4 regions of the Haloechinothrix sp. LS1_15 genome follow, and region 4 is predicted to be linked to each of the others. Evidence: riboswitches for the same ligand, from Rfam matches in the RefSeq annotation. Region 4 holds a riboswitch; each other region holds the start of a gene.
The links. A riboswitch is a leader RNA that binds a small molecule or an ion and turns the genes downstream of it on or off. The one in region 4 is predicted to bind cobalamin.
Positions count from the first base shown of each region.

Region 1 (7,524 bases), on a different contig from region 4:
TGCTGGACAACGGCCGGACGGCGGCGCTGTCCGACCCGGTCGGCAGGCCCGCGCTGCACTGCATCCGATGCAGCGCCTGCCTGAACGCCTGCCCGGTCTACTCCCGCACCGGCGGGCACGCCTATGGCTCCACCTACCCCGGCCCGATCGGGGCGATCCTGTCGCCGTTGCTGACCGGGATCAGCGGACCGGATGACCCGAACGCCTCGCTGCCGTTCGCGTCCACGCTGTGTGGGGCCTGCTACGACGTCTGCCCCGTCAAGATCGATATCCCCTCGATCCTGGTGCACCTGCGAGGCCGGGCGATGCGGGAAGGAAGGCGGGGCGAGCGCGCGGTCATGCGGTTGCTGGCGTGGGTGCTGTCCTCGGCGCGCCGATTCGGCGCGGCCGAGCGGTTGATGCCGGTGGGCAGGCTGCTCGCCCGCGACGGGCGCATCCGGCGGCTGCCGCCACCGCTGTCCGGGTGGACCGACCATCGCGACCTGCCCGCACCACCCCGCCGGAGCTTCCGCAGGCTGTGGGCACGGAGGCGGGCACGGTGACCGCGCGAGACGAGATCCTGGCACGTATCCACCACGCGCTTGCCGACCGACCAGCCGCGCCCGGGATCCCCCGCACATACCGCGCGACCGGGCAGCACGCGCCCGGCGCGGACGCGCTGGTCACGATGCTCACCGAGCGGGTAACCGACTACCGTGCCCGGCTGTACCGGGCAACGTCAGCCGAGGTGCCGTCCTCGGTTGCCGCCGCGCTCGGCGAGGCCGGTTCGCACCGGGTTATCGTGCCCAGCGGGTTCCCGGACCGGTGGCTTCCCACCGGTATCGAGCCGGTGCCAGACACCGGCTGCGGGGCGGCCGAGCTCGACCGGTTCGACGCGGTGCTCACCGGGTGCGCGGTCGCCATCGCCGATACCGGCACCCTGGTGCTGGACGGCGGAATCGACCAGGGACGCCGGGCGATCAGCCTGGTGCCCGATCACCACGTCTGCTGCGTGACGGCCGAGCGCATCGTCGGCACCGTGCCTGAGGCCCTGGCCGAGCTCGATCCCGCCCGGCCGCTCACCTTCATCAGCGGGCCGAGCGCCACCAGCGATATCGAACTGGAACGTGTCGAGGGCGTGCACGGCCCCCGCCGGCTCGACGTAATCGTCGTCGAAGCCGGCGGGGGCTGAGCTACGCTGATCACCGGGGGGTTACAGGGTTCCGGCCTTGAGGTCCTCGACGAACTCGGGGTTGTCCTCCAGCCAGTCGGCGACGGCTGCCTCGTGGTCATCGCCGTCGTACTCGTCCTCGCTGAACATGATCCGCTCGAGCTCGGCGAGCTCATCCGGCTCCATCACGAAGTTGCGCACCATCTGCGCCAGGTTCGGGTAGTCCTCCTCGAAACCGTCACGACCGAAGTTGTAGATGATCTCGGTCTCACCCAGAGTGCCCTCGGGGTCCTCCAGGTCACGGATGGGGAAGGCATCGTAGGCCCAGTGCGGGTGCCACAGCGTCACCACGACGTTCTCGTCGGCCTCGATGGAGCTCTGCAGCTCGGACAGCATCGCCGGGGTGGAGGACGTCAGAAACTCCATCTCCTCCAGACCGTAGGTCGGGATGACTTCTTCCTCGGTGGTCGAGGTCAGCCCGGCGCCCGGCTCGATTCCCACGATCCGGTTATCGAACTCATCGGCGTGCTCGGCGAGCTCGTCGATGGAATCGATCGGGGCGTCCTCGTTCACCGCGAAGGTGAGCTTCGCGTTGTCGTACCAGCACCCGAGGCTTTCCATGTTGTCGCCGTGTTCCTCGAGGTAGTGCTCGTGGGTTACCGGGAGCCAGCCGTCCGTGGTGAAGTCGATGTCACCGCGGGCGACACCGGTGTAGGTTGCGCCGGCCTCCAGCTCGGTGGTGTCCACCGTGTAGCCCATGTCCTCGAGAACGTGCTCGAACAGGTGAACTGAGGCATAGGACTCGTCCCATCCGCTGAAGATCCCGATAGTCACCTCGGTCTCGTCCTCGCCGGTGCCGTCGGGGTCGGGGATCGCGGCCGCACCCTCACGGGTGTCGCACTCGCCCCAGTCAACCTCCTCGACTTCCTCTTCTTCCTCGGGCTCGGCCACGTCGTTCTCGTCGTCCGGGGCGCATGCCGACAGCACGAGCGCACCGGCGAGCAACGCCGAGGTCGCACCGAACAATCTGGATCGGCGCATCGTCTCTCCACACTCCTCACTTCGTTCCGGTTATTCCTTCTATACTGACACCCTGTTCCCCCTGGCCGGCCTCCTCGGCTGTCAGGTCCTGACCCTAGAGGCGCGGACAACGGGAGCGCGGTCCGCGAGCGCTGCCACCATCCGATCGAGGTAAATCGCCAGGATCACCACGGCCAACCCCGCCTCAGCGCCCTGCGGAACGTCGAGCCGCATCAGCGCGTTGATGACCTCGCCACCGAGACCTGCGGCCCCGACGAACGCGGCGAGCACGACCATGGACAGCGAGAGCATGATCACCTGGTTGATACCGGCCATGATCGTCGGCAGTGCCAGCGGTAGCTGGATTTGCCGCAGGATCCGGCGGGGCGAGGCACCGAACGCCTGGCCCGCCTCGACCACCTCGGTATCCACCTGCCGGATGGCGAGGTTGGTGAACCGCACCCCCGGCGGCATCGCGAAGATCACCGTCGCCACGATGCCACCGGTCACCCCGACCCCGAACGCGGCCAGCGCCGGGATCAGGTACACCAGTGGCGGCATCGTCTGCATGAAATCGAGGACCGGTCGGATGATTCCCTCGAACGTGTTCGATTTGGCCGCCAGTATGCCCAGCGGAATCGACAGCGCCACCGCCACCGCCGCGGCCACCAGCACAAGCGACAGCGTGTGCATGGCGGTGTACCACTGGTCCATCGCGACGATGAGGTAGAAGCTCGCCATCGTGAACAAGGCGAACCGCCAGGAGCGGACCACCAGCGCCAACACCGCGAGGATCACGATCACGACGTAGAACGGTGCCAGCAACAAGATGTCGGTCAGCAGGTTGTACGCGCCCGTCAACGCCGCGCTGACCCCGTCGAGCGCGGTGCGGAAGGTGTCGGTGAACCAGTCGAACGCGGCCTCCACCGCGTCGCCCAGCCGGAGCCGCGGTTCGAGCAGGTCGAACTCACCGATGCGCATCAGCGTCCACTCCCCTCGTAGGTGGCCGCGGTGTCGGCGTCCGGGCCGGACGCGTCACCAGACTCGCCGTGCTGCGGTGCCTCGGTCCCATCGGTCGCCGCGCTGGCCATGGCCGCGAGCAGAGTCACCCGCGGGATGACACCGACCAGCCTGTGCTCGTCGTCCACCACCGCAAGCGGTGCCGAGGATTCGCAGGCCGGGCCGAACAGGTCGGCCAGCAGCGTGTCCCTGTGCACCGCGATCGCGGCTGGGTCCAGGATGTTGTCGAGGGAGCTGTCTCCCCGGTTGGTTGCCACCGCCACGTCCTCGTCGCGCACCGTGCCACGGAAGGTGCGGTCCCTCGCTGCCACGAAGGCGAACCCGACCTGGTACTCGCGCATGGTGCGCAGGGCCGTGCGGGGTCCGGTGCCCGCGCCGATGACGGCTTGCGCCGGTTCCATGATGCTCTCGGCGGTCAGCACCCGGGTGCGGTCGACGTCGGCGACGAACTGCGCCACGTAGTCGGTGGCCGGGTCGTTGAGCACCTCCTCGGCGGTGCCGATCTGCACGATACGACCCTCGCGCATCATCGCGATGCGATCGCCGAGCCGCATGGCCTCGTTCAGGTCGTGGGTGATGAACACGATGGTCTTACCGAGACGCGCCTGCAGTTCGATGAGCTGGTCCTGCATCTCGCGCCGGATCAGCGGGTCCAGCGCCGAGAACGCCTCGTCCATGAGCATCACGTCGCTGCCGGAGGCCAGCGCCCGTGCCAGGCCGACACGCTGCTTCATACCTCCCGACAACTGTGCCGGGAACTTTTCCTCCCAACCGCCGAGGCCCACCATCTTGAGGGCTTCGGCGGCACGGTCGAACCGTTCTCGTTTGCCCATTCCCTGGATGTCCAGCGCGTAGGCGGCGTTCTCCACCACCGTCCGATGCGGCAACAGTGCGAAGTGCTGGAAGACCATGCCGATCTTGTCCTTGCGCACCTGCCGTAACCGCTTGGACCCGATGCGTGCGATGTCGACGTCGTCGATGTGAACGTGGCCCGCGGTCGGTTCCCACAGCCCGTTGAGCATCCTGATCAGCGTGGACTTGCCCGACCCGGACAGTCCCATGACGACGAATATCTCGCCTTCCTTGACTTCGAAGGAGGCATCGACGACAGCCGGTGTCACACCGAGACGCAGAACCTCTTCCCTATCGGCGCCGTCCTCCAGCAGACGTAACGCTTGTTCGGCCTTGCGACCGAATATCTTGTAGAGCCCTTCGGCACGTATGGTGGCCACGAATCACCTCTATGTCCGTCGGGGACGTGGCGAACAGCGGCGATCTCGCGCGTTCGCGCACCGTACAGCGTTGTTCGCTTCCGTGCTGTGCCGTTGTGTCACTACGTTCGATTTTCCTCCGTCGCTCGATGCCTCTGCAATGGCCACCCGGCCATCGCAGGGGCGACCGAATTCCGGAAACACCATTTGTCACTACTGGCCACACGCGCTCGATGTGACCGCATCACGGTAGGCCCCAGTATTCTCCCGTTGATCGACTACGCCGACCGTTCACCGATTTCGTTGCCCGTTCGTTGTACACCCGTGCCGTTCGATAACAGGGTCTGCGGGGTGCTGCAGGTCACCCCTGTACGGGGTCGCGGGACCGGCTCCTGCTGTTACGCTCGGTCTTGCCACTGGTTCTCCTTCCGGGGTGACGGCAACCAGCCGTTGTGCCGCCGGGAGGGGAGGCAACAGGGAACCCGGTGCGAATCCGGGACTGCCCCGCAGCGGTGAGTGGGAACGAACGCCGTCACCTTGACACCGGTCGAGGTAAAAGCACTGGAGGGGTCCTCCGGGAAGCGACGGCCAGTAGGCCAGGCCGATCCGGCCATCGCCCACGAGTCCGAAGACCTGCCCGTGGTGCGCTCGCCAACCGGCGAGCGCGAGTCCGAGCCTCGAGGGTGGGCGCGGCGACTCGAGCGGCCCCAGGTGTGCCGCGCGTGCGCTCCCGCTTCATCCCCGCCATGCTCGGGCTCATCCGACGAGCTCGCGAGGGAGAGAGCGATGAGTCAACGAACCCGAATCGGCACGACTGTTCTCGGCTATCCCAGGATCGGTCCCGACCGCGAACTCAAGCGTGCGCTGGAGGGGTACTGGTCCGGCCGGATCGACGAATCCGAGCTGGTGACCACCGGGCGCAAGCTGCGGCAGGACACCTGGCGGGAACTGGCCGAAGCGGGCCTAGACAGCGTGCCGTCGAACACCTTCTCGTACTACGACCAGGTACTCGATACGGCCGCGCTGTTCGGCGCACTGCCGGAGCGCTTCACCAGGCTGGGCCTGTCGGAACTCGACACGTACTTCGCGGCGGCACGCGGCGCACCCGACGCGCCCCCGATGGAGATGACCAAGTGGTTCGACACCAACTACCACTATCTGGTGCCTGAACTCGGGCCAGAGACCAGGTTCTCTGTGGCAGGCGGCAAGCCGCTCGACGAGTACCGGGAAGCCAGGGCGCTCGGTATCACCACCCGACCGGTGCTTGTGGGGCCGCTGACGTTCCTGCTGCTGGCCAAGCCCGCCGACGGAACCCCGGATGACTTCGAGTCGCTACGGTTGTTGGAGCCGTTGCTCCAGGCTTACGCCGAGCTGCTGCGCACGCTGCACGACGAGGGCGTGGAGTGGGTCCAGCTGGACGAGCCAGCTTACGCGGCAGACCGGACCGATGCGGAGCTCGAGGCGCTGGCCCGCGCATACCAGGCGCTGGGGGAGCTACAACACCGGCCCGCGATCATGACAGCAGGGTACTTCGGCGACTTGGGTGATGCGCTCGGCGTACTGGCGCGTTCCCCGATCGAGGCACTGGCCGTCGACCTGGTGTCGCACCCGTCCGCCGTGGACCGGCTCGCATCGGTGTCCGGCGTGCAGGAAAAGGAAATCGTCGCCGGTGTCGTCGACGGGCGCAATATCTGGCGTACCGATGTGGACGCCGCGCTGTCCAAAGCAGCCACTTTCCTCGGATCCGCTCGGCATGTCGGCGTGTCGACATCGTGCTCGCTGCTGCACGTGCCGTACGACGTGAACGCCGAGACCCACCTCGGCGAGCGGTTGCGCTCCTGGTTGGCATTCGCCAGGCAAAAGGTGGACGAGGTGGTGCTGCTCGGCACCGCGCTGCGCGAGGGCACCGACGCGGTGGCCGATCGGCTCGCCTCCGCCCGCGCGGCGGCCACCGATCGCGCGAACGCCACCGACCTGCGCCAGCACCGGGTGCGGGCACGGCTGGAAGCGCTCCGGCCGGAGCACAGCCGCAGGAGTGACTACGCCGAGCGGGCCAAGGCGCAGCAGGCCGCACTGGGACTACCGGAACTGCCGAGCACCACGATCGGTTCCTTCCCACAGACCAGCGAGGTGCGCAAGACCCGCGCCGCCTACCGTGCGGGCAGGATCACCGAGGAGGAGTACCGTAGCGCCATGCGCGCCGAGATCGAGCGCGTGATCAGGTTGCAGGAGGATCTCGGGATCGACGTGCTCGTCCACGGTGAGCCCGAGCGCAACGACATGGTGCAGTACTTCGCGGAGCAGCTGGAGGGATTCGCGGCGACCGAGTACGGCTGGGTCCAGTCTTACGGGTCGCGGTGCGTCCGGCCGCCCGTACTGTACGGCGACGTCTCCCGTCCGAGCGCGATGACGGTCGACTGGACCTCGTACGCGCAATCGTTGACCGACAGGCCGGTCAAGGGCATGCTCACCGGCCCTGTGACGATCCTGGCCTGGTCGTTCGTCCGGGACGACCAGCCGATGGCCGAGACCGCCAGGCAGGTGGCACTGGCGATCCGCGACGAGGTGCACGACCTGGAATCGGCAGGGATCCGGGTGATCCAGGTGGACGAACCCGCGTTGCGGGAGCTGCTCCCGCTGCGTTCGGCCGAGCACAAAGCCTATTTCGACTGGGCTGTGGAGTCGTTCCGGCTGGCCACGTCGGGGATCTCGGATGCGACACAGATCCACACGCACATGTGCTACTCGGAGTTCGGCGACATCCTGCCCGCGATCGACGCCATCGACGCCGATGTCACCAGCATCGAGGCGGCGCGGTCGCGCATGGAGGTGCTCGACGACCTCGACGCCGCTGGCTTCGCCCGTGGTGTGGGACCGGGGGTGTATGACATCCACTCGCCGCAGGTGCCGGACGTGGACAAGGTGAGCGAGCAGCTGGAGCTGGCGCTGAACGCGGTGTCCGGCCAGCGGCTGTGGGTCAACCCCGACTGCGGACTCAAGACCCGTGGATACGACGAGGTCGAGCCCGCGCTGCGGAACCTCGTGACAGCCGCACACCAGGTGCGCGCCCGCCGCGGCGTAGCGAGCGGCTGATCACCACCGAAGCGGGGGACCGGACTCCCG
Region 1 is NZ_WBXM01000009.1:19,346-26,869, forward strand. It holds gene F8178_RS14525 (lactate utilization protein B) at 1-542, shown strand, start outside; gene F8178_RS14530 (lactate utilization protein C) at 539-1,171, shown strand; gene F8178_RS14535 (glycine betaine ABC transporter substrate-binding protein) at 1,193-2,191, opposite strand; gene F8178_RS14540 (ABC transporter permease subunit) at 2,273-3,151, opposite strand; gene F8178_RS14545 (glycine betaine/L-proline ABC transporter ATP-binding protein) at 3,151-4,422, opposite strand; cobalamin riboswitch at 4,874-5,036, shown strand; gene metE (5-methyltetrahydropteroyltriglutamate--homocysteine S-methyltransferase) at 5,188-7,494, shown strand.
Region 1: it holds a riboswitch for cobalamin, as region 4 does, so the genes downstream of both, metE (5-methyltetrahydropteroyltriglutamate--homocysteine S-methyltransferase) here and F8178_RS13925 (ABC transporter substrate-binding protein) in region 4, are expected to answer to the same signal.

Region 2 (7,524 bases), on a different contig from region 4:
GTGCCACCTACGACGAGCCGGGCCGCTCGCAACACACGCTGATCGGGCACAGCTACGGCAGCACCACCATCGGACACACCGCCAGACATGAGGAGCTCGACGTCGATCGGATGGTATTCGTCGGAAGCCCCGGCGTCGGCGTCGAGCACGCCAGCGACCTCGGCATCGATCCCGGCAACGTCTACGCGACAACCGCCGAGAACGACGTCATCAGGGGAACACCCCAGTCCATCCACGAACAGCAACCCATAGCCGATGACTTCGGGGCCGTGACGTTCGCATCAGACCCCGGTGATAGCGGCCTCCTCTTGGGAAAGAGCCTCGGCGCGCACAGTCAGTACTGGGACCCGAACAATAAGGCGCTCACGAACATGGGGCGAATCATCGCCGGTCAAGCGCCGACTGGCGGCTGACACCGCCGGGCGAAGATGCAGGAGGACCATGAGATGCAGGCGCCAGCTCCCAGAACGTTCGGACTGATCGCGATCCTCGCATCGCTTGTACTCTTCGGATGCACCACACTAGGAGCAGGGATGCAACCGACCATCACCCTCGACGAAGCCAACGACCGGCTCGACGACTACATCGACCGCGCCCTCGCCCAGCTCCCCGACGCCGCCGAACTCACCAACCCCCACCACTACCACGACCGCGACTGCACCGACCCCGACGACCACGGCCCAGAAGGCCGCAAATTCGCCAGCCGCGATTACGAAGTGGTCGGACTGGATCCCGACGAGATCCCCACGTACTTCGACACCCTCAAGACATGGTGGCAGAACAACAACTTCCGCGTCCTCGACAACGAACCAGAATACGAGTTCCTCTGGGTCGAAAACAACGATGACAGCTTCCGCATGACCCTCAAAGCCAACCAGCAAGGGGCGATGCGCATCGGCGCTTCCTCCCCCTGTGTCTGGCCCGAGGGAACACCCGATCCACAGTAGACGCGCCGCAGGCTATGCTGGCTCGTGTCCTGCCGCGTACCACCGGGGCGTGAACACCGTGGTGCTGCCGTCGCGCCGCACCACCCGCGTCGTCGAGGAACCCACGATCAGCAGGCACCGCATGTCCACCTGTGCCGGGTCCAGCTCGGCCAGGGTGGTCACCCGCACCGACTCGTCCTCGCCGCCGACGTCGCGCGCCACCACTACCGGTGTCGCCGGGTCGCGGTGGCGCAGCAGCACCTCGCGCGCGTCGGCGAGCTGGGTGGTCCTGCTGCGCGAGGCCGGGTTGTAGATCGCCACCGCCAGGTCGGCCGCTCCGGCAGCCTCCAGCCTGCGCTCGATCACCTCCCACGGCTTGAGCCGGTCGGACAGCGACAGCACGCAGTAGTCGTGTCCCAGCGGCGCGCCCACCCGCGCTGCCACCGCCTGGGCAGCCGTGATCCCGGGCAGCACCCGCACCCGCACGTCACCCCACCGGGAGGTCTCGGCCCGCTCCAGCACGGCGGCGGCCATCGCGAACACCCCGGGGTCCCCTGAGGACACCACCGCCACCCGGGTGCCTGCCGCGGCCAGCTCCAGCGCGTGCGCCGCCCGGTCCGCCTCGACCCGGTTGCCGGAAGTGTGGCGCTGCTGACCCGCGCGCTGCGGCACTCGCGCCAGGTAGGGCCCGTAACCGACCAGGTGCTCGGCCTCGGCCAGTGCCTGGTCGGCCTCGGGCGTCAGCCACTGGGTCCCGCCGGGGCCGAGCCCGACCACCGTGACCTCACCGCAGGCGGCCCCCGCCGCCTGAGCCGGTTCCGGCGAGTCGGCTTGTTCCCCTGAGGTGCGCGCCGTATACGCGGGGCTCGGCAGCACCGCAACCGAGAAGTACGGCACCGACTCCGGGTCCACCTCGGCCATCGGCTCGATCCGCTGCTGTCCCCAGGTGGCCCGTTCTACGTAGTAGGCCTCGTCGAGCTTGCCTGCCTCCGCGAGCGCCGACCGGATCGAGGTGAAGGTACGCCCCAGCTTGAGCACCGCGGCGGCGTCGGTGTCGGCCAGTCGCATCGCCAGCTCGGGGCCGGGCAGCGTGCCGGGCAGCACGGTGAGTACCTCCTCGCGCTGCACCAGCGGGCGTCCGAGCTGCGAGGCGGCCGCGCTCACCGAGGTCACGCCCGGGATCGCCTCGGCATCGTAGCGGTCGTGCAGCCGCTCGTGCATGTGCATGTAGGAGCCGTAGAAGAAGGGATCACCCTCGCAGAGCAGCACCACATCCCTACCCGCATCCAGGTGCTCGGCGAGCCGCTTGGCGGCATGCTCGTAGAACTCCGCGATCGCGCCCTCGTACCCCCCGGGATGGTCGGTGGTCTCGGTGGTGACCGGGTACATCAGCCGCTCCTCGAGCTGCCCGTCCCGCAGGTAGGGTTCGGCCACCGAGCGGGCGATGCTGCGCCCGTGGCGCGCGCAGTGGTAGGCGATGACCTCCGCCTCGCTGATGAGCCGTGCCGCCTTCACGGTGACCAGCTCCGGGTCCCCCGGCCCGAGCCCCACACCCCAGAGCTTGCCGGTTCGTGCCCCGCTCACAGCTCAGCCTCCGTCGCGATCGCGTTGATGGCGGCGACAGCCATAGCGCTGCCGCCGCGTCTGCCGTGCACCACCAAATACGGCGCGGGCGCCTGGCGGGCCAGCTCGGTCTTCGACTCGGCGGCGCCGACGAACCCGACGGGGGTACCGATGATCGCCGCAGGGGCGGGTACCCCTTCGGCCAGCAGCTCCAGTAGCCGGAACAACGCCGTCGGGGCGTTGCCGATGGCCACCACGGATCCGGGCAACCGCTCCCGCCACAGCTCCAGCGCGGCCGCGCTGCGCGTGGTACCCAGCCGCCCGGCAAGCTCGGGCACCGAGGGATCGGCCAGGGTGCACAGCACCTCGTTCCCGGCGGGCAGGCGCTTGCGCGTAACCCCTCCCGCGATCATCTTCGCGTCGGTGAGCACCGGTGCACCCGTGGCCAACGCCCGATGCCCTTCAGCCACCACATTCGGCGCGTAGTCGAGGTCACCGGGCAGGTCCACCATCCCGCAGGCATGGATCATGCGGACCGCGACGCGCTCCACGTCCGCGGGGAGGTCTCCGAGTTCGGCCTCGGCGCGGATCGTGGCGAACGAGCGCCGGTAGATCTCGGACCCGTCGCGCAGGTACTCGAGAGGGGACTCGAGCGGGTGATCGGTCACGATCGGCGTCCTTCCCTGGAGTCGGTGCTGTTCCTGCCATCGCCCATGGCGCGCGCCAACGACGCCGCCAACGTCACGGTGGGCACCCACCGCCCGTCGACCCGGTAGCCGCCCTCCTCGGCAGCCAGTACGTCGACCACGGTGGTTCCCGCCGCCCACGGCTTCCCGCAGCGGCGCTCGCACCCGGAGAAGTGTGCCGCCGCGGCTGTCCCGGCCAGCGCGCCACCTGCCGTGCGGATGAGCTCGCTCACGTCCGCGCGCACGTCGGCGCGCGCCTTGTCGCAGCCGGGTGCCCCGATGCAGGCGGTGACCCGGTGCCGCGGCTCTCCGTCGCTGACCAGCAGGCCGTCGGCGGCCAGCCGCCTTGTGACGCTCGCTGCCGCGGTCGCTTCGAGATCCGGAAGCACTACCGACCGCCATGGCGTGATCACCAGCCGTGGCGCCTCGGTGGCCAGCGACCGAGCGGCCGCCGAGGGCAGCGCGCCGAGCGGCACACCAGCGACGACACACCAGCGTTCACCGCGGGCATCGTCCTGCCGGTGGCCGCCGAGCGCGAGCTCGCCGCCAGGGGTGAACGAGCACGGTGCCTGCGGGTGGCAGGTCACCTCGGCTGCCACCGCATCGACCAGCGATCCCCACGCCCCGCCCCCGGTAACGAGCTCGCGCACCTGCCAGGCGTCGCCGCGCGAGGAGGCGAAGGCCACGGCTGCCGCCACCAGCGCCGCCACCGCGTCGCCGGTGCGCACCCGCAGCCCGGTGTCGGCACCGGCGAGCAGCACCGCCCCGGTGTCCGGAGTCACCGCGCGCCAGCACACATCGATCCGGTCACCCGCGATGTCGCCTCGGCCGTCGTCCAGGCCGAACAGGAACCGGCCGGGTAGCCCGGCCAGCTCCGCCCGCGCGCAGACCGCGCGATCCAGCTCGCCCACCAGGGCACGCACGTCGGCGACACCCCCGGTCAGCCCGCTGACCGGGGAGGCCAGGATATTGCGCACCCGCTCGTGGCTTGGCGAGGGCAGCAGTCCCGCCTCGGCCAGCCGATCGGCCAGCTCGCCCAGCATCGCCTGCGCGAGCCCGCGCAGCTGCACGTTGCCCCGGGATGTCAGATGCAGCACACCGTCACCGAGCTCCTCGGCGCAGGCGGCCAGCTCGACCAGCTGGCCCGCTGCCAGCTTGCCTCCCGGCACACGCACCCTGGCCAGCCGCCCGTCGGCGGCGTCGTGAGTGGTCAGCGCGCCGGGGCAGGCGTCGGGGCGTTCCCGGTGAGCGGTGCCCGCCCACGGGGCGGGGTACGGATCCGGCATGGCTGTCACTGTAGATTGTGTGCTGGCACCTCGGCTTGACGCGGGCTCCGGCCCCGGCGAGAGTGAGGTGCGGGCAAGCCCGCTGGAAGTGGAGGAACCCGGTGCGAGTCCGGGGCGGTCCCGCCACTGTGAGAGGGGAGCGAGCCCCAGCCCGGATCACGGGCCGAGGTCACGGGCGCCGGAACGGCAGCGTCTGGAAGGCCGGGGCGAGCGACGATCCTGCAGCCAGGAGACTCCAACCAGCGACGACCGACCAACCGGGGCGCGGACACCCCGAGAGGAGCCGAGACCACCGTGATCGTTCTGCTGTCCACCTCGGACACCGACCTGCTCAGCGCACGTGCCAGCGATATGGGGTACCGCCTTGGCAATCCGGCGCGTATCGACCTCGACGAGCTGCCCGGCCTGCTCGACGGCGCCACGATCGTGGTGGTGCGCATCCTCGGTGACGAGCGGGCGTGGAAAGAGGGTCTCGACGCGGTACGCGCCAGCGGGGCGCACGTGGTCGTGCTCGGCGGTGAGCAGGCGCCGAACGCCGAGCTGATGGAGCTGTCCACCGTGCCAGCCGGAATCGCCCGCGAGGCACACACGTACCTGGCGCACGGCGGTCCGGAGAATCTCACGCAGCTGCACCACTTCCTGTCCGACACGCTGCTGCTGACCGGCGACGGCTTCGACCCGCCCGCCGAGCAGCCGTCCTGGGGTTTCCTGGAGCGTGAACCGCGGTCGATGGACGGGCCCGTGGTGGCGATCCTGTACTACCGGGCACACCACTTCGCAGGCAACACCGCGTTCGTGGAGACCCTGTCGCGTGCCGTCGAGGACGCGGGCGGTCAGGCGATGCCGATGTACTGCGCCACGCTCCGCACCCGCGAACCGGAGATGATCGAGCAACTCCGCGCGGCGGACGCGGTGCTGGTGACGGTGCTCGCGGCCGGGGGGACGCGACCGTCCGCGGTGAGCGCCGGTGGCGACGACGAGGCATGGGACGTCGCCGAGCTGGCCGAGCTCGACATCCCGATGTTGCAAGCACTGTGCCTGACCAGCGACCGGGACGAGTGGTGGGACAACGACGAGGGCGTGTCCCCCATGGATGCCGCCTCGCAGGTCGCCGTGCCCGAGTTCGACGGCAGGATCATCACCGTGCCGTTCTCGTTCAAGGAGACCGACGAGGACGGCCTACCGCGCTACCTCCCCGACGCCGAACGTGCGAGCCGGGTGGCGCGGATCGCGCTGGGGCATGCGCGGCTGCGGCACACCCCGCCGGAACAGCGCAGGATCGCGCTGGTGCTGTCGGCCTACCCCACCAAGCACTCCAGGGTGGGTAACGCTGTCGGGCTGGATACCCCGGCCAGCGCGGTGCGGCTGCTGCGCACGCTGCGCGAGCACGGCTACGACCTTGGTGACGGCATCCCCGGGGTGGAGACCACCCCGGCGGGTGCCGAGTCGTCCCGGCAACCGACCCCTGGCGAGGACGTGGAGCGCTCCGAAGCGCCCGAAGGCGATGCGTTCATCCACGCTCTGATCGCCGCTGGTGGCCAGGATCCCGAGTGGCTCACCGAGGAGCAGCTCGCGGGCAACCCGATCCGGGTACCCGCCGCCCGCTACCGCGCGTGGTTCGAGCAGCTGCCCGCCGACCTGCGCGAGCAGGTCGAGCAGCACTGGGGCCCGCCCCCTGGTGAGCTGTTCGTCGATTACTCGCGCAACAGCGAGGGCGACATCGTGCTCGCCTCGCTGCAGGCGGGCAACGTGCTGATCATGCTCCAGCCACCGCGCGGCTTCGGCGAGAACCCGATCGCTATCTACCACGACCCGGACCTGCCGCCCAGCCACCACTACCTCGCCGCGTACCGGTGGCTCGAAGCGCCGCGGAGCGAGGGCGGGTTCGGCGTGCACGCCGTGGTCCATCTCGGCAAGCACGGCTCACTGGAGTGGCTGCCCGGCAAGAACGCGGCCCTGTCGGCCTCCTGCGCGCCGGATGCGGTGCTGGGCAGCGTGCCGATGATCTATCCCTTCCTGATCAACGATCCGGGCGAGGGCGCCCAGGCCAAACGCCGGGCGCACGCCACCATCGTCGACCACCTGATCCCGCCGATGGCTCGCGCGGAGAGCTACGGCGACATCGCGCGGCTGGAGCAGCTGCTCGATGAGTACGCCAACATCTCCGCGATGGATCCGGCCAAGCTCCCGGCGATCCGGGCGCAGATCTGGACGCTGATCCAGGCCGCCAAGCTGGACCACGACCTTGGCATCACCGAGCGTCCGCACGACGCCGAATTCGACGACTTCCTGCTGCACGTGGACGGCTGGCTGTGCGAGGTCAAGGACGCCCAGATCCGCGACGGGCTGCACGTGCTCGGCCACGCACCCGAAGGCGAGGAGCGGGTCAACCTGGTGCTGTCGATGCTGCGCGCGCAGCAGATGTGGGGCGGCCAGGCCGGTGCGGTGCCTGGACTGCGTACCGCGCTCGGGTTGAAGGAGAACTCCGATGCCGCCAGCACCGAGGTGGACGCGATCGAAGCCCGCGCGCACGAGCTGGTCGCGGCGATGGAGCGCAGCCGGTGGGACGCGGCAGCCGTACCGCAGGTGTGCCGGGCGGTACTCGGGGACGACGGTGCCGCCGCCGACGTCTCCCGGGTGTTGGAGTTCGCGGCCACCGAGATGGTGCCTCGGCTGGCGGGCACCACGGGTGAGCTGGACTCGGTGACACACGCGCTGGACGGCGGCTACATCCCGGCCGGACCGAGCGGTTCGCCGCTGCGCGGGCTGGTGAACGTGCTGCCGACCGGGCGCAACTTCTACACCGTAGACCCGAAAGCCATTCCCAGCAGGCTCGCTTACCAGACCGGCCAGTCACTGGCCGACTCGCTGCTGCGGCGCTACCGCGAGGACACCGGTGACTGGCCCCGCTCGGTGGGCCTGTCGGTGTGGGGCACCTCGGCGATGCGCACCGCGGGCGACGACGCGGCCGAGGTGCTGGCGCTGCTCGGCGTCACCCCGGTCTGGGACGAGGCCTCACGCCGGGTCAGCGGCATCGAGGTCATCCCGCTCGAGGAGCTGGGC
Region 2 is NZ_WBXM01000009.1:88,527-96,050, forward strand. It holds partial or broken gene F8178_RS14850 (alpha/beta hydrolase) at 1-413, shown strand, start outside; gene F8178_RS14855 (hypothetical protein) at 534-947, shown strand; gene F8178_RS14860 (precorrin-2 C(20)-methyltransferase) at 960-2,510, opposite strand; gene F8178_RS14865 (precorrin-8X methylmutase) at 2,507-3,157, opposite strand; gene cobG (precorrin-3B synthase) at 3,154-4,461, opposite strand; cobalamin riboswitch at 4,553-4,697, shown strand; gene cobN (cobaltochelatase subunit CobN) at 4,756-7,524, shown strand, end outside.
Region 2: it holds a riboswitch for cobalamin, as region 4 does, so the genes downstream of both, cobN (cobaltochelatase subunit CobN) here and F8178_RS13925 (ABC transporter substrate-binding protein) in region 4, are expected to answer to the same signal.

Region 3 (7,524 bases), on a different contig from region 4:
ACAGTGATGCGGACAGCACACAGTAAGGAGACGCCATCATGACCGCGAACCACTCCGACGACCGGCAACCTCAGCCCGACGAGCAGCTACGCGCCCTCGACCGCCTGGTCGGCCGCTGGCGGATGTCCGGCGACGTGACGGGCGAGACCCGCTACTCCTGGCTCGACGGCGGGTTCTTCCTGAGGCAGGACGTCGACGTCACACTGTTCGGCCAGCACGTCACCGGGATCGAGATCATCGGTCGCGAGAAACCGTTCGGTGTGGAGCAGCCGGGCGAGGACATCAAGGCCCGCTTCTACGACAACCAGGGCAACACCCTCGACTACATCTACGAGCTCGACGGGGACACGGTCACCATCTGGGGCGGGGAGAAGGGCTCACCCGCGTACTTCCGCGGCGAGTTCAGCGCCGACGGCACGACCCTGGCCGGCGACTGGGTCTGGCCGGGCGGCGGCTACCACGCCGTACACACCAAAGTGGACTGATATCCCGGTCAGCCGGGGTGCCGCGCGGTCGCCCCCGCCGTGGGGACCGTCGTGGTGTTGCTCACCATTGCCCCGCAGGTGCCCTCGGCGCGATCGCGGTCGGCTTCGCGTGCGCGGCCGTGGTACGCGAGCGGCGGCGGTCGCGATGACGCGGGTGGTGTCGCTGGTGCTGGCCGCCGTCACGGTTGCCTCGCGGGTGCTGCCGATCTGCTCCCGCTGTGACGGCAAGGCGGGGTCACGCGCCTCCGGTGCCGGTCAGCTCACCTGCGGTGGGGCCAGTGGACCGATCACGTACTCGTCCTCCGGCTCGTGTGGCTCGGGGAAGTCGCTGGCCGCGAACAGCTCGCGCCCGGTCATCTCCGCGTTCCACCGCGCCGCGAACGAGCGGAACATCGCCAGCGAGGCTTCGTTGTCCGGAGTGACGGTGGTGGCGAGGTACCGCACACCCTGGGCGGTGACCCTGGTGAACAGGTCGTCGAGCAGCCGCCCCGCGAGACCCTCGCCGCGCTGCGAGGCGTCCACGGCCACCTGCCACACCATGACCGTGTCGTGGGCTTCCTGCTTGCGGTAGCCGAGCACGAAGCCCACGACCTCGCCGTCGCGGCGTGCCACCACCGAGGTTCCCGCGAAGTCCACGCACCACATCAGGTAGGCGTACGAGGAGTTCAGGTCGAGCTTGCCCGAATCCCGTGCCACGCGCCACAGCGCGGCACCATCGGACTGGGCGGGCTTGCCGATCGTCACCTCTCCGGACATGTCACCACCATCTCGACGGACACTCGGGCATCAACGTAACAGACGGTACCGGCGGTGCGGGCGGGCCACACCGCCGGTACCGCGTGGCACTAGTTCCAGTCGAGGCCGGTGCCGCTCCGGTAGTCGGTGACGCGGGTCTCGAAGAAATTCTTCTCCTTGGCCAGATCGACCGCTTCCGACATCCACGGGAACGGGTTGCCGACATCGTCGAAGACGAGATCGAGCCCGAGCTGGACGCAGCGGCGGTTGGTGATGAACCGCATGTACTGCTCGCACAGCTCGGCGTTGAGGCCCAGCATGCCCCGCGGCATGGTGTCACGGGCGTAGGCGATCTCCAGCTCACAGCCCTCGGCGAGCATCTCGCGCACCTCACGCTGGAAGGCCGACCCCCACAGCTGGGGATTCTCCCGTTTGATCTGGTTGACGCAGTCGATACCGAAGTTCAGGTGCACGGACTCGTCACGGAGGATGTACTGGTACTGCTCAGCGATTCCGACCATCTTGTTCCGCCTGCCGAGCGAGAGCACCTGGGCGAAACCGGTGTAGAACCACATGCCCTCGACGACCACGTAGAAGGCGATGAGGTCACGCAGGAACTCCTGGTCTCGCGCTACGGTCCCGGTGGCGAACGAACTGTCCTGCAGGTGCTGCGTGTAGCGCAGCGCCCAGGCATCCTTGTCGGCGATCGACGGTACCTCCCGGTACATATTGAACAGCTCACCCTCGTCGAGGCCGAGACTCTCGCAGATGTACTGGAAGGCGTGGGTGTGCACCGCCTCCTCGAAAGCCTGGCGCAGCAGGTACTGTCGGCATTCCGGGTTGGTGATGTGCCGGTAGACGGCGAGCACGAGGTTGTTGGCCACGAGTGATTCCGCTGTGGCGAAGAAGCCGAGGTTGCGCTGCAACATCAGCCGCTCGTCGCCGGTGAGCCCGTCCTCGCTCTTCCACAACGCGAGATCGGCGTGCATACCGACCTCGGTCGGCATCCAGTGGTTGGCACAGCCCGCGAGGTACTTCTCCCACGCCCAGTGGTACTTCAGCGGGAGTAGCTGGTTGACGTCGGCACGGGCGTTGATCATCGACTTGTCGTCGACGGTCACGCGGGCCGCTCCCCGATCGATGGTGCCGAGCCCTATCGCCCCCGCAGGGTAGGTGTCCGTGGTGTCCGTGGTGGTCGCGTCGCTGGCGGATGGCGTCATGTGATGCTCCTGACAGTGCTGTCGCGGTGGTTGGCTGGCCGGCTACTGCGCTTCGTCGCGGGCGGTGCGTGTCGCCGCATCGCAGGCGCGCCGGTCACTGGCACGCCTCGCAGTCCTCGTCGCCGGTGCCGCAGGAGTAGGTCACCGTGGCTGGGACGGCATTGAGCGCACCGTCGGCGCGGTCCAGCGTGCTCTTCTCCACGCGGGTGGCCGCCCGCGTGCGCAGGTAGTAGGTGGTCTTCAGCCCCTTGCGCCACGCGTGCCGGTACAGCTCGTCGAGCGCGCGGCCGCTCGGCGTGTCGATGTAGAGGTTCAGCGACTGTGCCTGGTCGATCCACTTCTGCCTGCGCGAGGCGGCTTCGACCAGCCACCTGCTGTCGATCTCGAACGCGGTGGCGTACAGCCGCTTCAGCTGTTCCGGCACCCTGTCGATCGTGGCGAGGCTGCCGTCTTGCCGCTTGAGCTCAGCGGCGATCTCTTCGTCCCACAGGCCGTGGCGCTTGAGGTCCTCGACGAGGCACGGATTGATCACGGTGAACTCGCCGGACATGTTCGACTTGACGTAGAGGTTGCGGAACACCGGTTCGACCGAGGGCGACACGCCGCAGATGTTGGCGATGGTCGCCGTCGGCGCCACGGCCAGCACCGTGGAGTTACGCATCCCCCGCTGCCGCACCCGCTCACGCAGTGCCTGCCACGCGAGGGTGGTCGATGTGTCGACATCGCACTCGCCGTCCTCGCGGGATCCGGCGAGCAGCCGGAGCGAGTCGATGGGGAGTATCCCTTCGCTCCACAGTGATCCTTCGTACGACTCGTACCTTCCCCGCTCGGCTGCCAGCCTGCTCGACGCGTCGATGGCGTGGTAGCTGACCAACTCCATGCTGCGGTCGGCGAACTCCACCGCCTGCTCGCTGTCGACGGGCGCGCCGATCGCGAACAGCGTCTCGGCATAACCCATGACGCCGAGACCGATGGGGCGGTGCCGCAGGTTCGCCGCCCGTGCCTCGTCAACGGTGTAGAAGTTGATGTCGATGACGTTGTCGAGCATGCGCACGGCGGTGCGCACCGTGCTTTCCAGCAGGCGATCGTCGATCCGGGCACCGGAGAGGTGCGCGGCCAGGTTCACCGACCCCAGGTTGCACACCGCCACCTCCTCAGCACTGGTGTTCAGGGTGATCTCGGTACAGAGATTGGAGGAGTGCACCACACCCGCGTGGCGCTGCGGTGAGCGCAGGTTGCAGGGATCCTTGAAGGTGATCCACGGGTGGCCGGTCTCGAACAGCATGGTCAGCATGCGCCGCCAGAGGTCAACCGCCCGCACCGTCCGGTGCACGCGGATCTCGCCGCGTCGCGCCGCGTGCTCGTAGGCGCGGTAGCGCTCGGCGAACGCGTGGCCGTAGAGCTCGTGCAAGTCGGGTACCTCGTCGGGGGAGAACAACGTCCACTCGCCGTCGGTGACGACCCGCCGGAGGAACTCGTCCGGCACCCAGTTCGCGGTGTTCATGTCGTGGGTCCGCCTGCGCTCGTCCCCGGTGTTCTTGCGCAGTTCGAGGAACTCTTCGATGTCGATGTGCCAGGTCTCCAGGTAGGCACAGGCCGCACCCTTACGCTTGCCTCCCTGGTTGACCGCGATCGCGGTGTCGTTGGCGATCTTGAGGAACGGCACGACGCCCTGCGATTTCCCGTTGGTGCCCGCGATGTGTGCACCGAGCCCGCGCACCGGCGTCCAGTCGTTGCCCAACCCGCCCGAGTACTTCGCGAGCAACGCGTTGTTCCGGTACGAACGGAAGATCGCGTCCAGGCTGTCGTCTACAGTGGTCAAGAAGCATGAGGACAGCTGGGGGCGCGTGGTGCCCGCGTTGAACAGCGTCGGTGTGGATGCCATGAAGCGGAACGTCGACAGCAGCTCGTAGAACTCCACGGCTCGGCGGTCGGGGTCGTCCTCGCGAAGCGCCAGCCCCATGGCCACCCGCATGAAGAACGCCTGTGGCAGCTCGTAACGGATCCCACCGTCGTGCAGCAGGTACCGGTCGTACAGGGTGCGCAGCCCGAGGAACTCGAAACTGAGGTCCCTGTCCGGCACCAGCGCAGCGCCCACCCGTGCCAGGTCGAACCGCGCCATCGCGGGATCGAGCTGGCCCAGCTCGACGGCGCGATGTACGAACGCGGTGAAGTAACCGGGGTAACGTTCACGCATCTGCTCCTGATCCGGCCGGTGCGACGCGCCAGGTCGCTCAGCGGTCGACCCGCCAGCTACGGCAGCCGCCAGGTAGGACAGTGCCTCCCCGCGCAGCGTGTCCAGCAGCAACCGCGCGGTCACCCGGGAGTACCCGGGTTCGGTCTCGATCAGCGTGCGCGCGCTCATGACAAGTGCCTCGTCGAGTTCCGCGGCGCTCATCCCGTCGTACAGGCACGGCCAACAGGCGTCCAGCACCGCGGCCGGATCCACCCCGTCCACGTCCCTACAGGCCTGCTCGACCACCGCCCGCACCCGGCTAGCGTCCAGCGGGTACCGCGCTCCCCCGGCGTCGACGATCGACACCTCGGGGGGCGATGGTGCGGCGTACAGCGTTTCGGTCACCGTTGCTCTCCTCTCGCGAGCTCGAACGACGATGCCCGGTACCTCGACGCGAGCGCGCGAGAGCGCGATGACCACCCCGGCCACCGGCACGGCCGGCTCCCGGTGCCACCGGATCGCCTGCGCGGACCCACCCTCGAGGTCCCGGACGGCGCGCACCGCGTGGTGCGCGCACCGATGGCAGGTCTTCGGACTCGCGGGCGTTCGGCCACGCCGGCCGTTCCTACTGGCCGTCGCTTCCCAGGCGCGGCGCGCCCAGTGCGTGATGACGGCGGTCGTTCCCACTCACCGCTGCGGGGCAGTCCCGGATTCGCACCGGGTTCCCTGTTGCCACACCGGGTGCGGCGGCACCCGGTGAACCATCGGCAGCATGCACCCTACATGTTGGGGCCGCCGGAGCAACGACTCCCATATAGGCGTGTCGCTTGGGGGTGGCGATGAATCTCGCGGACGGCCGCGGCTCAGCCGGTCCGCTGGTGTTTGCGGAGTTCCTTGCGGCCAAGGGAGGCTTTGTGCACCTCGTCGGGGCCGTCGGCGAAGCGGAGGGTGCGGATGCCCGCGTACCATTCGGCCAGCGGGGTGTCCTGGCTCAACCCGGCGGCGCCGTGGATCTGGATAGCCTTGTCGAGGATCCATTCCACAGTGGCCGGGGTGGCGACCTTGATGGCCTGGATCTCGGTGTGCGCGGCCCGGTTGCCCTCGGTGTCCATCAGCCACGCGGCTTTGAGTACGAGCAGCCGCAGCTGCTCGATCCGTACCCGCGTCTCGGCGACCCAGTCACGGATCACGCCCTGCTCGCCGAGCGGACGACCGAAGGCGACGCGATCGCCCGCGCGCTGGCAGGTCAGCTCGAGCGCGCGTTCGGCGATGCCGATCGAACGCATACAGTGGTGGATCCGTCCCGGCCCGAGCCTGGCCTGCGCGATGGCGAACCCGTCGCCCTCGTTGCCGATCAGATTATCCGCCGGTACCCGCACGTCCGAGAAGGACAGCTCGGCGTGTCCGCCGTGGTCGCTGTCGTCGTAACCGAACACCGTCATGCCACGCTCGATCGTCAGCCCCGGCGTCTCACGCGGCACCAGGATCATGCTCTGCTGGCGGTGGGGATCGGCTTCCGGGTCCGTCTTGCCCATCACGATGAATACCGCTGCCTCGGGGTTCAACGCCCCGGTGATCCACCACTTGCGACCATTGATGACGTACTCGTCGCCGTCGCGGGTGATGCTGGTGGCGATGTTGGTCGCATCGGAGGAGGCCACCTCCGGCTCGGTCATCGCGAACGCCGAGCGGATGCGGCCGTCCAGCAGCGGCTCCAGCCACTCCTTCCGCTGCCGCTCGGTGCCGAACATGGACAGCACCTCCATGTTGCCAGTGTCCGGCGCGGAACAGTTCAGCGCCACCGGCGCCAGGCGAGGGCTACGCCCGGTGATCTCGGCCAGCGGGGCGTACTGCAGGTTCGTCAGCCCGGCACCGTCGTCGCCGGGCAGGAAGAAGTTCCACAGCCCCCTGGCACGCGCCTGCTGCTTGAGCTCGGCGACCACTGGCACCGTGGCCCACGGGTGCTCGCGCCGGGTCAGCTGCCTGGCGAACTCCGGCTCCGCCGGGTAAACGCACTCGTCCATGAACGCCGTCAGCCGCGCCCGCAACTCCTCGGTGCGCTCGTCGAACGCGAAATCCATCAGCTCTCCTTCACCGCGTCCAGACCGGACGCCACGATCGGTTCCACGACCGCACCCACTGATTCGAAGCCGGAGCCGACGGTCGCGCCTTGGGTGTACCGGTAGTGGATCCCTTCCAGGATCACGGCCAGCTTGAAGTGCGCCAGCCCGAGATAGAAGCCCATGTCGGGCAGGCTGCGCCCGGACGCGGCCGCGTAGGCTGCCAGCATCTCGCCCGGTTCCAGGAACCCCGGAGCGTCACCGGCATCGGCCACCGCGTCCGAACCCCGGATCTCCGACAGGCCGCGGTAGGTCGCCAGCAGCGCCACGTCGGTAAGCGGATCCCCGAGGGTGGCCATCTCCCAATCCAGCACCGCGGCGACCTCGTCGGCATCGTCGATCAGCAAGTTGTCCAGCCGGTAGTCACCGTGCACGATCGCGGGCGGCGCGTCCGCGGGAACCCGGCGCTCCAGGCGCACGTGGAGCTCGTCGATACCGGGCACCTCCCTGCTGCGGGAGGCGTCCAGCTGCTTGCGCCAGCGCCGCACCTGGCGCTCGAGGAATCCCTCGGGCCTACCGAAATCGCCCAGCCCGACCGCGTGCGGATCCACCGCGTGCAGCCGCGCCAGTACCTCCACCATGCCGGCGCTGATCGATCGGGTCCGCTCACGACCGAGCTCGCGCAACTCCGTGTCCCTGCGGTAGGTCCGGCCCGCGACGCGCTCCATGACATAGAACGGCGCGCCGAGAACGGCAGTGTCCTCGCACAGCACGACGGTGGCGGGAACGGGAACCTCCGAACCCGCCAGCGCGCTGATCACCCGGTACTCCCGGCCCATGTCGTGCGC
Region 3 is NZ_WBXM01000003.1:60,138-67,661, reverse strand. It holds gene F8178_RS05520 (hypothetical protein) at 39-485, shown strand; gene ectA (diaminobutyrate acetyltransferase) at 741-1,241, opposite strand; gene F8178_RS05510 (ribonucleotide-diphosphate reductase subunit beta) at 1,331-2,440, opposite strand; gene F8178_RS05505 (ribonucleoside-diphosphate reductase subunit alpha) at 2,535-5,021, opposite strand; cobalamin riboswitch at 5,180-5,397, opposite strand; gene F8178_RS05500 (acyl-CoA dehydrogenase family protein) at 5,480-6,697, opposite strand; gene F8178_RS05495 (phosphotransferase family protein) at 6,697-7,524, opposite strand, start outside.
Region 3: it holds a riboswitch for cobalamin, as region 4 does, so the genes downstream of both, F8178_RS05505 (ribonucleoside-diphosphate reductase subunit alpha) here and F8178_RS13925 (ABC transporter substrate-binding protein) in region 4, are expected to answer to the same signal.

Region 4 (7,524 bases):
GGCAGCGAGCTTCTCGAGCACCGGGCTCAGTTGTTTGCAAGGCTGACACCAGTCGGCCCAGAGATCGACCACGACCAGGGTGTTCCTGGACCGGTCCACCACCTCGGCCTGGAACGTCGATTCGGTGACATCGACGACCACACCACCGGCTGGCGCGGCATCCTGCGCCCCGCCACTGCCCGGCGTACCCTGCTGACGCGCCGCGTCAGCGCGTTGCTTGAGGCCGGAGAGGTCCACCGCACCCGACAGCGCGGCCGCGGCCGCTTGCTGGTTCGCTTGCCTACCTTGTTGTCCACCTGGCTGTCCACCTGCTTGTGTCACGATCCCATCGTGACACGGATGACCACGCCGGATCCTGCGAGGTCGCGGCGACGGCGAACCGGGATCCACCGGAATCCGAGCAGCCCTCTCCTTCGCTGGTAGTTTCAGGCGTATGGACCGCAGCCCGCTCCCGTTCGACCCCATCGCTCGGGCCGCCGAGCTGTGGGAGGAGCAGATCGGCCCGTCGACGACGATGGCGGCCGTCACCGGCATCATGCGCGTGCAGCAGATCATCCAGACCGCGGTCGATACCGCGCTGAAACCGCACGGATTGACGTTCGCCCGGTACGAAGCGCTCGTGTTGCTGACCTTCGCCCGACGCTCCAGCCTGCCCATGCGAGTGATGGGTGAGCGGTTGCAGCTGCACCCCACCAGCGTCACCAACATCGTCGACCGGCTCGAGCGGGACGGACTGGTGGTGCGCAAACCGCACCCCACCGATCGCCGTACCACCCTCGTCGAGATCACCGAGGAGGGCCGCCTGCGCCGCAAGCAGGCAACCACGGCCGTCAACGAGATCGACTTCGGGCTGCACGGGCTCACCCACCGGCAGACCGAGCAGCTCATCGACCTGCTCACCCGGGTGCGCAAGGCTGCGGGCGACTTCCGTTCCTGACGCGCGACAACCCGCCACCGAGGTCCGGCGGCTCCGGCCGTGGTCACACTGCCAGGGCTGAGGGCCCGCCTTAGCTGTCACCCTCGCAGGCGTTGCGGAGGTTGGTGAACGCCTTGGCGATGGCATCGCCGAGCCCACCGACCTCACCGAGCACCTGCGGGTCCGCGAGCACCCCGATCCGCACACTGCCGCGGTAGACGGTGACCGCCACGGACAGTGCCTGACCGAGTGCCAGCGGAGCCAGTGGCCAGATCTGCCGCAGCCGGGCACCGTCCAGAGCTAACGGCACGTCTGGCAGCGGCACCGTGCTGACCATCGTGTCGAACAGCAGCGGCGATACCTGCGCGGCCAACGGGGTCGTCACCCGATGCATCCCGGCGGGAACAGCTTCGGCGAGTAGCGGGAAGGCCCCCGCGCCCCGCTCGGGCCCGCGACGCTTGTTGCGCTGCATGGCACCGGTCACCATCCGGACTCGCTCGATCGGGTCTGTGGTCCCGGCTGGCAGGTCACACAAGTATCCGGACAGGTGGTTACCACCCTCGCCCGCGGCGTCGCGCCTGCTCCGCACACTCACCGGAACGAACGCGCGCAGGTTCCATTCACTGCCTGCCGCGGCGCCGTCCCGGTTCCGGATCCAGTCGCCGAGTCCGCCCGCGATGACCGACAGCACCACATCGTTAAGTGTGCCTCCCGTCCATTTGCGTACGCGGTGCATCTCATCGGTGTCCAGCCGGACGAAGGCGGCTTCCCGCCGGGAGGATCCTGCCAGCATGCTGGTGACAGGGGAGCTGGCAGCCAGCGGCCGCACCGCGGCGAGCGTCGACAATGCCACGCCCGCCAGCCGCTCTACCCGCCTGCGCACCCCGGATGCCGCCGCGACCGCATCGGCTGCGGTGCCGGGCAAGTCCCGTAATGTGCGAGCGGCCCAGCCCGCCAACGCCGCGGGCCCCGGCAGCGTTGGCGGGGTTGATGGGTCCGAGTCGGCAGGCCGCGCCTGCCGCCCACGCCCTGGCGGCACCCCGTCCAGCAGCGGCGCGGCCACCGAGAACGAACCGGCCGCGTCGGCGAGGGCGTGGTGCATCTTGAACACCACGGCGAACCGGCCGTGCGCCACGCCGCCGAACACGTGCGCCTCCCACGGCGGCCGGCCCTCGAGTAGCGGCTGTGCCATCACGGTCGCTGCGGCGGCTTCGAGCTGTTCCGGCTGGCCGGGACGGGCGAGCATGTGGGTATGGATGTGATCGGCGGGGTCGAAGGTCGGGCACCGGCGCCAGGCCTTGCCTGCCGGTGGCCACCAGGTGTCGGTCGCGGTTCTGGCCAGCTCCGGCACGGCAGCCGCCCGTTCGGCCAGCAGCCTGCCGATGCGGGCCGGATGGACCGGGCAGTCGGGTTCGAACACCAGCGCGGCGCCCAGGTGCATAGGGCGATGGCTGCCCTCGAGGCACAGGAACGACACATCCAGTCCGCTGAGCCGCGTGGCGGCGCGATCAACCGGCCCGCCAACCGAGCGAGCAACCACTGCCCTCTCCTTACGGTGTTCCGCAGTTGCCTCTCCACCCGATCGTCCGGGGACGCGCGAGCACGAACCGGGACCACGCCATCGCGCCCGAGCAGAAAAGCATCTATTGTCCACACTGAATAGCGGCACGACTCGAAGACGTCAAAGCGCACACGTACCGGGACCGCACCGGCACGTCCCCGAACTCGATGCGCCCCGCATGAGCCGGATTCCCGTACCGCACCCCAACGTAGTCGCGAGAAGCGCGTTAAGGTAATCCGCCGATCGGGTGCCATTGCTCCGAAAAGGTGTCGGGATTCCACCACACAGCGGCACTGCCACGGCGCTCGCCGTAGTCCGCGCTCCGCTCGCATCGGGACACGCGCGGGGCAGCTCAGGCCATGGCCGGGCGCTCACCAGTCACCAGCGCCACACCACCACGGCCGGTGCAGCCGGGACCGTCGAGCCTGCCGGTCCGCAATGCCCACGCCTCGAACCACCAGGTGAACAGCGGCGGCACGCCCGCGGCCAGCGCCAGCGCCAGCGTGCGGTAGCTCCAGCCGAACACCCGGAAAGTCGCCAGCGTCACCGCGACGTAGGCGAGAAACAGCACACCGTGCACCAAGCCGGCGACGGGAACGCCGCCCTCACCGAGGCCGAGGATGTACTTGGCGAACATGGCAGCGAGCAACGCCACCCAGGAAAGCGCCTCCGCGATGGCCACGGCCCGGAACACCGTTACCGCTGTGCCGAACACGGTTACCTCCTCGAGTTGTGCCTGCCGCCACGCGATCGCGTCGCGACCGGCTCGCTGGTTCGCCGCCGCATGGCCAGACCTGCATCTTCAGCGGCACGAACCCGTTTCACTAACCCAGTGTGCAGCGTGACCACGCTCACCAGGGGTATGGGGTGCACTTGCCGTCCCCGGTGTTCGGGTGAGATGTTGAATCACCCGAACACGTGAAGATGACGTTGCCGTAGTGCACGGGAAGCCGGTTCCAATCCGGCGCGGTCCTCGCCACTGTGACCGGAGGGCCCGTCCCATGACGCCACTGGGCGCACAGCGCCTGGGAAGGCGGGACGGGCAGGGCATCAGCCCAACTCCGGGAGCCAGGAGACCGGCTACGGCGACCGACGCAAGACGAGCCACGAAGGATGGTTTGCTTGACAACATCATCATGGCGGTCATCACGACCGTCGAGCCACCGCCGATCGCCGGGTGCGTCGCGCGCCCGCGTCACCCTGTCCCTCTGCGCCGTCCTCGCCCTCGGCCTCGCCGCCTGCGGTACCGATGAAGCCCCCGGCTCCGAGGAGGAGCAAGCAGAGGTCATCCGAAACTGCGACGTCGACGTCCCCGTCGACGAGCCGCCCGAGCGGCTCTTCGCCGCTTACCAGCCCGCCATCGAGATGGCCCACGCCCTCGGTGTCAGCGACCGCCTGGTCGGCACCGCCTACCTCGACGCCGAAGTGCTACCGGAGTATGCCGAGGCGCAGCAGGGCCAGCGGTACTACGAGAACCTGCCCAGCCGCGAGGCGTTGCTCGAGACCGAGCCCGACTTCGTGCTGTCGGGATTCAACGGAGCCTTCACCGACGAGCAGTTCGGCACCAGGGCTAGCCTGCGCGAGCTCGGCATCGAGAGCTGGATCTTCAGCCCGCTGTGCCCCAGCGAGGACGGCATGGACGACGAGACCATCGACCCCTCCGCGGTCACCATCGAGGCGATCTACTCGGATCTGCGCGAGCTCGGCACGGTCTTCGGCGCGAGTGACCGCGCCGAGGAGATCGTCGCGGACATGCAGGCGACGATCGACGAGGTGCGAGACACCGTCAGCGAAGCCGGAGACGGGATCGAACGGCCCTCGGTGGCCGTGGCACGCCCGGACGGCGACGGGTTCCGCGTGGCAGCGGGCCCGGACTTCACCACCGAACTGGTGAAACACGCCGGGGGCGAGAACGCCTTCGCAGATCTCGAACAACGGCGCAACATGGACGTCAGTACCGAGGAGATGATCGCTCGCGATCCCGATCACATCTTCGTCGACGTCTGCTGTGACGCCGAGATGACCGCGGCCGACGCCGCGGACGACGTCGAGGCCATCCTGTCCGATCCGGCGCTGGCCAACATCGAAGCGGTAGCCGAGGGCAACGTACACGAGTTCACCTTCGCCAACCGCTCGGCAGGAGTGCGCAGCGCTCCGGTGATCGCCGAGATCGCCGCGACCATCCACCCCGAGCTGTTCTGAGAGGAGGCCCGATGGCTGTGACAGTAGCCACCCGCCAGGGCCTCCGGACCGCCTCGGTAGCCGCGATCACCACGCTCCTCGTAGCCGGTTGCGCAGCCACCGACGGTAACGGTGGCAGCGACGGGGGCGAGCAGGCCACCGAGACGATCACGAGTTGCGGCGTGGAGATCACTACCGACGAGGCGCCCGAGCGTGTGTTCGCCGCCTACCAGCCGGCTATCGAGATGGCCTATGCCCTCGGAATCGAGGATCGGCTGGTCGCTACCGCGTTCATCAACAACGAGATCCTCGAGGAGTACGCCGGGGCGCATGCGGGGCAACCGTTCTACGAGCGGGTACCGAGCAGGGAAACCGTGCTCTCCTACGAGCCGGACTTCATCCTCACCAGCGCCTACCGGCTGTATACCGAGGAGGGCATCGGCTCGCGAGACGGGTTGGCCGCTATCGGCGTGGACACCTGGCTGTCCGCAGTCGCCTGCCCCGACGCCGACGGCGAGCGCATGGCCGAGTTGCAGAGCATGGACAACGTCTATAGCGACCTGCGCCAGCTCGGCGAGATCTTCGATGTCCGCGAGCGCGCCGACGAGCTGATCGCCGAGTTCTCCGGAACCATCGAGCGCGTCGAGGAGGCCGTCGCACAGGCGAATCACGAGCCCACGTTGGCGATCGCCCGGCCGGATTCCGACGGCTTCCGTGTCACCGGCGGCCTGGACTTCTCCACCGAGATCTTCGAGATGGCGGGTGGGCGCAACGCTTTCGGTGATCTGGATGTCTCCGGCCCGCACACGGTCAGCACGGAGGAACTGATCAAGCGCGATCCGGACTACATCCTGGTCGACACCTGTTGTGGTCCCGAGCTCACGCCCTCCGACGCAGAGGAGGACGTCGAGGCGATCATGAACGATCCGGCTCTGGCGAACCTCACCGCGGTGAGCGAGGGCACCGTGCTCGAGTTCGGCTTCCCCGACCGGTGGGCGGGCGTGCGAGCAGCATCCACAGTAGAATCGCTCGCCGAGATGCTGCATCCCGATCTCGTCGGGTAGGGCCGCGATGACCACACACGCACCGTCCTCGGTCATCGCCACATCACCCGCGGCGACGGCGTGGTCGAGGTGGTCACGGTTCCGGCGCTGGTTCGCCGAGGCCGTGCGGGGGCAAGGGTTGCTGCACGGCACCTGGTCCCGCAGCACGGGTCTGCTCGTCGCCACCCTCGCGCTGGTCGCGATCGCGCTGGCCTCGCTGCTGATCGGCAACGAGCGGCTGTCCCTGCACGAGGTACATGCCGCCTACTTCGCCTACACGGGTTCCGACACCGATCTGATCGTGCTGCACCTGCGCGTGCCGCGTACGTTGGTGGGCCTTGCCGTCGGGATGGCGCTGGGGATCGCGGGCATGCTGGTGCAGGGGGTGACGCGCAACCCCCTCGGTGGTCCCGGCATCCTGGGTATCAACGCGGGTGCGGCGCTGGCCGCGGTCGTGGCGATCAGCATATTCGGCGCGACCGCCGTCATCGGCTACGTGTGGTTCGCGTTCCTCGGCGCGGCACTGGCAGCGGTGGTGGTTTACGCGGTCGGCTCGATCGGCGCGGGCGGCGCCTCGCCGGTGAAGCTCGCCCTGGCCGGTGCCGCCGTGACCGCGATGCTCGGCTCGGTCACCTCCGCGATCATCCTGCGCGACCGTGCGTCGCTGGACGAGTACCGGTTCTGGGTCGTCGGCTCGCTCGGCGGCGCCGACACCGCGATGCTCGGCCACGCGCTGCCGTTCATCGCGCTGGGCGTGCTGCTCGCAGTGGCGCTCACCCGGCCGCTCAACGCCCTGGCCATGGGTGACGACCTGGCGCGCTCGCTCGGCGTGCGGCTCGGTATCGTCCGCGCGCTCGGTGGTGTCGCGGTAGTGTTGCTGGCCGGTACCGCGACCGCGGCGGCGGGCCCCATCGGTTTCGTCGGCCTGGCAGTACCGCACATCGCCAGGGCTATCGCGGGCCCGGACTACCGCTGGATTCTGCCGTGGAGCGCGGTGCTCGCACCCGCGCTGCTGCTGGCCGCCGACATTCTCGGGCGGGTGATCGCCAGGCCGGAGGAGCTGCAGGTCGGTATCGTCACCGCGCTGGTCGGCGCGCCCGTATTCATCTACCTCGTCCGGCGTAAACGGTTGGCGGGTCTATGAGCACCACGAGCACCAGCGCTACCGCTGACAGCGGCTCGCGGGCGGGCGCCGCCCCCAGCGCGGCAGGACTGCTCCCGGCCGGAACGTGGGTGGTGCGCATCGAGCGTTTCGGTTTCTCGGCCCGTGTCTACCGGCAGGCGCTCGTCCTCGGCTGTGTGCTTTGCGGGCTCACGCTGGCGGCCACCGCCGTGTCGCTTACGCTCGGCGACTTCAGCATGTCCGTGACAGACGTGCTGGCGGTCGTGGCAGGCGAGGCGAGCCCGATGCTGACGCATGTGGTCGTCGATATGCGGCTACCGCGCGTGCTCACCGGGATCGGGGTGGGTGCCGCGCTGGCTGTGTCCGGCATGATCCTGCAACGGCTGGCACACAACCCGCTGGTCAGTCCGGACATCATCGGGATCAACGCGGGAGCTTCGGCGGCGGCGGTGGCCACGATCGTGCTGTTCGCGGGCACCACGTTGCAGGTCGCGGGCGGCGCGCTCACCGGAGCCGTAGTCACCGCGATGCTGCTGTACATGATGGCCTATCGGCGCGGTGTCGCCGGGTACCGGCTGGTGCTCATCGGTATCGGGCTGACCGCGATGCTGTCCTCGGTCACGTCCTACCTGCTGACCCGCACCGACATCGATTCGGCCGAACGCGCCATGATCTGGCTGACCGGGAGCTTGGCGAACCG
Region 4 is NZ_WBXM01000008.1:123,248-130,771, forward strand. It holds gene F8178_RS13905 (tetratricopeptide repeat protein) at 1-321, opposite strand, end outside; gene F8178_RS13910 (MarR family transcriptional regulator) at 434-937, shown strand; gene F8178_RS13915 (wax ester/triacylglycerol synthase family O-acyltransferase) at 1,008-2,456, opposite strand; gene F8178_RS13920 (DUF3817 domain-containing protein) at 2,830-3,192, opposite strand; cobalamin riboswitch at 3,397-3,577, shown strand; gene F8178_RS13925 (ABC transporter substrate-binding protein) at 3,600-4,679, shown strand; gene F8178_RS13930 (ABC transporter substrate-binding protein) at 4,691-5,722, shown strand; gene F8178_RS13935 (iron ABC transporter permease) at 5,730-6,845, shown strand; gene F8178_RS13940 (iron chelate uptake ABC transporter family permease subunit) at 6,842-7,524, shown strand, end outside.